Regions from separate parts of the Soonwooa purpurea genome, predicted to be linked through region 1. Evidence: riboswitches for the same ligand, from Rfam matches in the RefSeq annotation. Region 1 holds a riboswitch; the other holds the start of a gene.

What was found. Region 1 has a riboswitch for S-adenosylmethionine ahead of ACVFVN_RS02260 (O-acetylhomoserine aminocarboxypropyltransferase/cysteine synthase family protein). Riboswitches for the same ligand answer to the same signal wherever they lie in the genome.
Region 2: it holds a riboswitch for S-adenosylmethionine, as region 1 does, so the genes downstream of both, ACVFVN_RS13790 (Na+/H+ antiporter NhaC family protein) here and ACVFVN_RS02260 (O-acetylhomoserine aminocarboxypropyltransferase/cysteine synthase family protein) in region 1, are expected to answer to the same signal.

What each region holds. Positions count from the first base shown of each region.
Region 1 is NZ_JBSSMA010000002.1:91,444-96,001, reverse strand. It holds gene ctlX (citrulline utilization hydrolase CtlX) at 1-767, opposite strand, end outside; gene ACVFVN_RS02260 (O-acetylhomoserine aminocarboxypropyltransferase/cysteine synthase family protein) at 857-2,143, opposite strand; SAM riboswitch class I at 2,277-2,376, opposite strand; gene ACVFVN_RS02255 (dimethylarginine dimethylaminohydrolase family protein) at 2,444-3,358, opposite strand; gene ACVFVN_RS02250 (DMT family transporter) at 3,608-4,477, shown strand; gene ACVFVN_RS02245 (citrate synthase) at 4,541-4,558, opposite strand, start outside.
Region 2 is NZ_JBSSMA010000019.1:32,128-36,685, forward strand. It holds gene dapA (4-hydroxy-tetrahydrodipicolinate synthase) at 1-216, shown strand, start outside; gene ACVFVN_RS13785 (GNAT family N-acetyltransferase) at 258-752, shown strand; gene ACVFVN_RS13790 (Na+/H+ antiporter NhaC family protein) at 728-2,038, opposite strand; SAM-I-IV-variant riboswitch at 2,073-2,166, opposite strand; gene recG (ATP-dependent DNA helicase RecG) at 2,205-4,292, opposite strand; gene ACVFVN_RS13800 (alkaline phosphatase family protein) at 4,471-4,558, shown strand, end outside.

The DNA.
Region 1 (4,558 bases):
ACAAGGAATTTGTCACCATTATTATTTTGAACCTGAAGCATATTTCCAGCAAACTGTTGAAGCTGTTCTTCAGAAATTTCCACAATTTCTTTCTCACTAGATTTTATGACTTCAATCACTTTTTCTCTTTCCAGTTCATTATCAATAGAATCAAGGCAAATCACCACAAATCTATCCGCGACACACATCATCACATTGGTATGATAAATCGGAAGCCTGATTCCATCCACCGTTTGGTAAGAATGAAAAACAATTGGCGTATAGCCATACTCTGCACAGAAATCACGGAATAGTTTTTCGTCCAACCTCAATGACACCGAGCCATAAGCAATTTTATGATCATGATCGAAAATCATACTTCCTGTACCTTCCAAGAATTTTTCATCTTTTTCAGCGTTGCTTCTATCGTCAATTTTAGTGATATTGAATCCTTTAGATGAAATTTCGTTTAAAATATCCTCGCGGCGTTCCACACGTCTGTTGGGCGCAAACATCGGATAGAGCACCACCGTACCATCTGCTGCAAAACTCACCCAATTGTTTGGAAAAATAGAATCTGGCGTATGCGGCTCCAGCGTATCTTTAATTGTTATAACATTAACACCTTTACTTCTAAGTTTATCAACAAAAACATGAAATTCTTCCAAAGCTTTATCCTGAACTTCAGATCCTTTTTGTTCGACTTGAAAATAATTATTCTCAGCAGTTTGGGCATTGTAACCGAAGGCAATCGGCTCAATCATCAAAACAGTATTGGTTGTTTGCATAATGTGAAATATGTTTAGGTCACAAAAATAGCAAAGTTCGGCAGAAAAACCACCGAACTTGTCATTTTATCATTATGAATTTAGAATCTTTAAAAAGCTTGTTCAAAATCGGCAATAATATCATCAATATGTTCAATTCCTACACTCACACGGATTTGTCCAGGCGTAATTCCTGCAGCTTTTTGTTCAGCATCGCTCAATTGTTCATGCGTCGTCGATGAAGGATTGATTACCAAAGTTTTAGCATCGCCAACATTTGCCAGATGACTCGCTAGCTTTAAAGAATTAATAAATTCTACAGCCGCTTCTTTTCCGCCTTTAATTTCAAAATTAAGAACGCCTCCGAAACCGCGTTTCAAATATTTTTCGGCATTTTCTTTATCGGCAAAACTTTCTAAACCAGGATAAATCACTTTCTCAACTTTCGGATGTTGTTCTAGGAATTCTGCTAATTTTTGAGCATTTTCAACCGTTCTTTCCAAACGAAGCGATAAAGTTTCTAGCCCCAACAACAATTGATGCGAATTAAAAGGGGAAATCGTTGGACCAAAATCGCGCAGACCTTCTACCCTAGCTTTGATGATAAAAGCGATATTTCCAAAATCCGAATTTTTCCCAAAAACATCAGTAAACACCAAATCATGATAACCGGGCGACGGCTGAGACAATAAAGGAAATTTCCCATTTGTCCAATCAAATTTTCCAGAATCTACGATGATGCCGCCCACACTTGTACCATGACCGCCAATCCATTTTGTGGCAGATTCTACAATGATGCTTGCGCCGTGCTCGAATGGATTAAATAAATAACCTCCTGCACCAAAGGTATTATCGATAATTAACGGAATCTGATGCTTTTCTGCAACTTTTGCAATCGCTTCAAAATCAGCAACATTCAAAGTGGGATTGCCTATCGTTTCCACATACAAAGCTTTGGTATTGTCATCAATTAAAGCTTCAAAATCTTCTGGATTATCGTCTTTTGCAAAGCGTGCTTCAATTCCTAATTTTGCAAAACTCACTTTGAACTGATTATGACTTCCACCATACAAATAAGGCGAAGTCACGAAGTTATCACCATGTTGCAAAATATTTGTAATGGCTATGAATTGTGCGGCATGTCCAGAAGAAACCGCCAAAGCGCCGACGCCTCCATATAAAGCTGCGATACGTTTTTCGAAAACATCCGTTGTAGGATTCATCAATCGGGTGTAGATGTTTCCAAAGGCTTTCAATCCAAAAAGATCGGCAGCATGTTGTGCGTCATTAAAAGTGTAAGAAGTAGTTTGGTACAATGGCACTGCACGACTGTTAGTGTCTTTATCTACGCTTTGTCCGGCATGTACTTGTAAGGTCTCGAATTTGTAATGGTTCATCTTTTATAAATTTAAAATTATTAAACATTAAAAACTTATCCAAGATGTTGGGCATTTGCCGGAAAAATAAAAACTCTTCCGACAAGCCGAAAGAGTTTTGAATATTTTTAATAATATATTTCAAATAATCTCTGACTTATCTTTCCTCATTCCTGAGGTTGAATGTGGCACCTTACCTAAGCAGGTTGCCAAGACTTCAACGGGTCAAATCCCTCCATCTTTCTGGATAAGCGTAATTCTATATTTTGAACTACAAGAGCAAAAGTATTAACTAAATTTTAAATATGCAAGACTATTTTTTTATTCTCTCACCAAAGGCATAGTAGAACATCTTAGCAATCCGCCCATTTTAGAAATTTCACGATAGGGGATTTCTTCCACTCTTATTCCCCAAACATCGCGAAGATGATTGTTCAATCTTGTAAAGGCTTTGTCGGAAACCACCACTTCTGGCGAGATGGAAAAAATATTAGGATACATCTCGAACATTTCTTCATCATTAACTTCAAAACAATTTTCTTTACCGAAAATATCAAGAATCAAATGATAGTCGCTTTCGTCAACAAATCCATTTTTATAAATTATACATTTGTCTTTTCCAACAGGGTTAAACGTACAATCCAAATGCAGAATTCCTTTGTAAGGTTCGGTATCATTTTTCTTTAGTTCAAAATCGAGAATACGTTTTTTAGGGAAATATTCTTTTAAAATTTCTATGGCATAACCATTGGTTCTAGCGGTTTTAAAATTCCTATAATCCTGTGAGTAACAAGTTCCTACAAAAACAAAATCGTCCCAAACGATAACGTCGCCACCTTCAATATGCGCAGTTTCTGGAAGGTTGATAATATTTCTCCAAGGGACTTGCTCAAAAATTTTGCGATAAGCCTCCTGCTCGTCCGCTCTGTCTTCGATAATATTAGAAATAATCATTTTATCATCGATAACAAAAGCGACATCGCGTGCAAAAACCTGATTGTAATCTTCGATAACTTCTGGACGATAGACTTTAACCTTATGTTTTAGAAGAACTTGCTCGAAGGCATTCATCTCGGCTACGATGTCGGTTTCTGTAGGATAAATATTATTTTGAATAGAAAAATAAGACTTTGCGTCGTAACTTTCCTCTAGTTTTGGTGGATTTCCTAAAGAGTTGGGTTGTCCCAAAACTACAGATTTCAGTTGTCCTGTTTCGTTTTTAATATTTAGCTTCATAAAATTCTCGTCTAAGGCAAATATACAGATTGCAAAGTATCTCCTATGGCGCGGGCATGAGGAATATCATCTGCGTGAAGATAATTTAAAATATAAAACTTTTGAAATAATAAACAATTTCAAAGTATTTATCCAAAGTTTTTGGAATAGATGGAAAAAACACTTCGTGCAAAAAAAATATCATTTGGTGCAAAAACAAACAAATTCTGATTGCATAGACGTAACTTTGCAAGAATTTTTTGAAAAGCAATGAAATCTCAAGGATATATTTTAGCCATTATTTCAGCCATTTCGTATGGTTTGATTCCGATTTTTATACTTCCTATGAAACAGATTAACTTCTCGATGGACGTTACGTTGTTTTATAGATTTTTATTTTCAGCAATTATGGTGAGCCTGTATCTACTATATAAAAAGGTAAATTTTAAAATCAACAAATGGGAATGTAGGATTCTAATGATTTTGGGATTATTTTATGCCCTATCATCAGAATTTTTGTTTCTGGGATATGATTATTTATCTGCTGGAATTGCCTCGACAGTTCTTTTCGTTTATCCCGTTATAGTCGCGTTGATTATGTTTTTATTTTACCATGAAAAACTTTCCAAAATGGGCATTGTTTCATTATTATTGGCTTTTTCTGGCGTTATAATTTTGTGTTTGAAAGGTGATAAATTTGAAATAAATTATCTGGGGCTCGGAATTGTATTGCTGAGTGCGTTGTTTTATGGCCTTTATATCATCATCGTGAACAAAGCAAAAATCAATGTTTCTGGGATAAAATTGTCTTTCTACTCGATGTTATTCACGTCTATTTATTTTTTAATAAAATCTTTGATTTCAAAAGAAAATCTAAGCATTCCTAGTTTTTCTCTTGTTTTAAATTTCGTCAGTTTTGCATTGGTAACCACATTAATATCTAGTGTAACTTTGGTTTTAGCCATCCAGAAAATCGGTTCTACGCCCACTGCAATTATGGGCGCTTTGGAACCAGTTGTTGCCGTTGCCGTGAGTGTTTATTTCTTTAATGAAGATTTCACACGCAATTTATTAATCGGAATTGTCTTAATACTAAGCGGCGTTTCGCTCAATATGTTATCTTCCCGAAAAGAAGTTTAAAGATAAAATTAAAACATAAAAAAACTCCCAAAATAGGGAGTTTTATATTTAAGATAAATTTGATTATCTGTTTGTCATGTC
Region 2 (4,558 bases), on a different contig from region 1:
GTACAATTGGCTTTCGATGGAAAAGTGAAAGAAGCTTACGACATTCATAACAAATTGGTTAACATCACAAGATTGATTTTCGCAGAAGGAAATCCTTGCGGTATTAAAACTGTTTTAGCAGAAAAAGGAATTGTCAAAAACTATTTGAGATTGCCTTTAACAATCGCTTCGGAAGGATTGCAAGACAAGATAAAAGCAGAAATGCAAACCATCTAAAACAACATCTAGGGCTTCGGCCCTTTTTTTATTTTTAAATTATGATATCAACGAAAAAGGCGAGTCAGTTCGATATTTCTATAATTCAGGATTTGGCGAGACGCTCATGGGAAGATGCTTACGCTGAGATTTTGTCTAAAGATCAGTTGGGATATATGTTGGATAAAATGTATTCTGAACACGAGATTATGTCGCATTTTCAGAATCCGAATTATCATTATTTTTTAATTTTTGAAAAGGAGACGCCACTAGGTTTTGTCGGTTTTGAGCATCATGTTGAGTCCGACATTACAAAACTTCACCGCATTTATCTCGTTCCGGAAGCCAAAGGAAAAGGTGCTGGAAAAATTGGACTTAATCTGGTTAAAGAAAAAACGAAAGAAAATCAGGATTCTAAAATTATACTCACGGTTAACAAAAACAATTCAGCAAGACAATTCTACGAATCCCAAGGTTTTAAAGTCTATGACGAAGCCGTGTTCGACATTGGGAACAATTATGTGATGGATGATTATTTAATGGAATTTGATGTTTGATTTCGATTAAAGAAAATAAATACAAATACACAAATCAGCAATAACCAAATATAATAAGAATGTCCAACGAGCGATAGATAATCAATATTCCCTTTGCTGAAACTCATTAATATTAAAACCTGTGCGCCGTAAGGAATAATGCCTTGGATGATACAGGCAAAAATGTCCAATACAGAAGCCATTTTTCGGGGCTCTATTTGATAATGTTCAGAAACAGGTTTTGCAACTTTTCCTGTAATTAAAATCGCAATGGTGTTGTTGGCAATACAAGCGTCCACCAGACTTACCAAAATGCCCATGCCAAACATTGCCGAGAATTTTGATTGAATGCTTTTCAGGATTTTATTTAATAAAAAACGAATGCCACCAGCATATTCAATAATGCCTGCAAGTCCTCCCGTTAGTAACGACAGTAGGAAAATTTCTGTCATCGAGGTAAAACCTTCATAACTGGTTTTCGAAAATGTGATGAGGTCCATTCCCGCGCTGTACCAACCGATAATTCCAGAAACGACAATCCCGATGAGCAATACGAAAAAAACATTCATGCCTAGAAATGCCAATCCAATAACCAGAATATAAGGAATCAAAAGATAAAAATGACTGTTGTGTTCGGTGTGATGCTGTAGTGGTGGCACATCCGAATTATTTAAAAATAGAAGGACAATTGTTATTAAAAATGCGGGCGCGGCAATCCACAAGTTGGTTCGGAATTTATCCGACATTTTGCTTCCCAAAGATTGAGACGCCGCAATAGTCGTATCCGAAATCACGGAAAGATTGTCCCCAAACATCGCTCCAGTCAACAAAGCGGCAGCCATAAGGTTGATGTCAATGCCACTTTTTGTAGCCAGTTCAATAGCGATGGGCCCAAGGGCAACAATACAACCTACCGACGTTCCGGAGGCTAATGACAGAAAAGATGCTAAAATAAAAATCCCCAACGCAATGTAATTAATAGGAATATAGTCCAAACCCAAATTAACAATTGCATCAACACTTCCAGAAGCTTTTGCTACTGCTGAGAAAGCGCCTGCCAAAAGATAAATAATACACATGGTCAGCACATTCTTATCGCCACAACCTTTTAAGAATTCATTCATTTTAGTTCTAAAGGGAAGACGGATTATCAAAAATGCGGAGATAATACCCACGGCCATAGCAATAGGAGAAGGCAAGGCATAAAAATCGCCCAAATATATTCCAGCGCCTAAAAAGCTAAATACAAAAACTAAAAAAGGAATAAGGCTAATGAAGCTTTCGCGAGATTTGTTTTCGGTCGTCATGCATTGATGTTTAGTAAGACCACAGCAGAAGATTGATAACAACATTTTTTCCAAAAATTGGCTTATCGCTTTAGCACCTTGCTTGTCGTTGCAGGTTGCTACCTCTGCGGAGGTTCCTGATAATTGAGTTACAAAACTATGTTATAAATGCCAATCTTCCAAATCTTTAGGAAATCTTGCCCCACTTATTTTTGCCTTTATATTGTTTGATGTAAAAATTCTTCATGGACAAATGCTTCGGATGTACAAGCAGTGCATCTTTTTGCAACAGATGGTCAACAGCCAGTTTTGCGCTTTTTATAATCTCCGAATCGGTCATGAGGTTCAGCTTTTTGAAATCGACAACGCCGCTTTGTTGTGTTCCCAAAATGTCGCCAGGACCACGAAGCTCCATATCCACTTCAGAAATTTTGAAGCCATCGTTGGTTTCGGTCATGGTTTTAATGCGTTTTCGACTTTCGTTAGATAATTTATCAGAAGTCATAAGAATGCAATAGCTCTGTTCTGCACCACGACCAACGCGCCCGCGCAGCTGATGAAGTTGTGACAATCCAAATCGTTCAGCACTTTCGATGACCATCACAGAAGCATTTGGGACATTTACGCCAACTTCAATAACCGTTGTTGCCACCATAACTTGTGCATTTCCTGAAGCAAAATATTGCATGGCTTGATCTTTTTCATCAGGTTTCATTTTACCATGAAGCATCGCAATATTGTAACTTTTGAAATGTTGTAAAATATGATCAAAACCATCTTGAAGATTCTTGTAATCCAAAGTTTCGGACTCTTCAATTAATGGATAAACGAAATAGATTTGTCGGCCTTTTTGTAATTCTTCATGACAAAAATTGTACACATAAGCGCGGTCTTTTTCACGGCGATGTGCTGTAACAATAGGCTTTCTACCAACAGGCATTTCGTCGATTACAGAAACATCAAGGTCAGAGTAGAAGCTCATCGCTAATGTTCTCGGAATGGGCGTGGCGGTCATTACCAAAATATGAGGCGGGATTTTGTTTTTTGCCCAAAGTTTGGCACGTTGTGCAACGCCAAAACGATGTTGTTCATCAATAATTACCAAGCCTAAATTTTTGAACTGAACAATATCTTCCAATACAGCATGCGTCCCAATAAGTATAGACAGTTCCCCCGACAAAAGTTGTTCATGAATGATTTTCCGTTCAGATGTTTTTGTAGAACCCGTCAAAAGTTTGACCTTAATATCTGTGTTTTTTAATAAATCTTGAATCGAATTAAAATGTTGTTGCGCCAGAATTTCGGTGGGTGCCATCATACAGCTTTGGAAAAAATTATCCATCGCGATCAGCATTGTTAACAATGCGACCATGGTTTTTCCGGATCCAACATCGCCTTGTAGCAAACGATTCATTTGTGTGGAGCGTTTCATGTCGGTTCGTATCTCTTTCAAAACACGTTTTTGCGCGCCAGTCAAATCGAAAGGAAGTTGATGGTTATAAAAGTTATTAAAATAGTCACCAACAATTGGAAAAGGATTTCCTATAGATTTGGTGTGTTGATGTAGTTTTTTTAGTCCAAAACCTAACTGGAAAAAAAAGGCTTCCTCGAATTTTATTCTTCGCTCGGCTTCTGCAGCTAGTTTTGCATTTTGAGGAAAATGAATATTAAAATAGGCCTCCATTCGTCCCATTAATTTTAAAGATTTAATGAGGTTTTCTGGAAGATTTTCGGTTGTAAGTTGAGGTAAGTTTTTCAGAATTTCATAAATGACGTTCTGAAACAATTTGTTAGTAATGCCACGTTTGGTTAGTTTTTCGCTGCTGGAATAGACTGGAAGAAGGCTGCCAGATATGGCTTTGGTTTCATCGGTTTCTATCTCGGGATGCGGCATGGAAAAACTGTTGTTAAACGATTGGACTTTTCCGAAAATAAATATATCGCGATTAGCAGGAATAGATTCTTTCATCCATTTGGTGTAACGGAACCACACCAAATCCATTGCGCCTGTCTGGTCCCGGAATTTTGCACTTAGTCGTTTGCCTTTTGGAGAAACTACCTCTTGCAAATCTGTGATTTTCCCTTTCAACTGAACATCAATTTCTAAAGAAGGCGAAAGTTCTGCTACCGTATAGATTTTACTTTTATCGATATAACGAATCGGGTAGAAGTTAAGAAAGTCTTCTACATTGTAAATGGCCAAAACATTTTTGATGAGTTTGGCACGTTCTGGGCCAATGCCTTTGATAAATTCTATTGGAGTTTCTAGACTCAAAATGGTGTTAAAATAAAATGCAATTTACGGGTTTTAAACATAATTAAAAATAGAAAGACATTCTAAGTTCTGTTGGAATGATAAATTGATGTGCATGGATTCATTTTAATTATTTGATTCAAATTTAATCTCAGTTTCAAAAATCAAAACTACTTTTGTATAATCTAATGAAATAACAATGAAAAAGTTTTTGCTCATAATTAATTTGGTATTGTTTAATCTTATTTTCTCACAAGTTGATACGGCACAAGTGATTGTTCCGAACC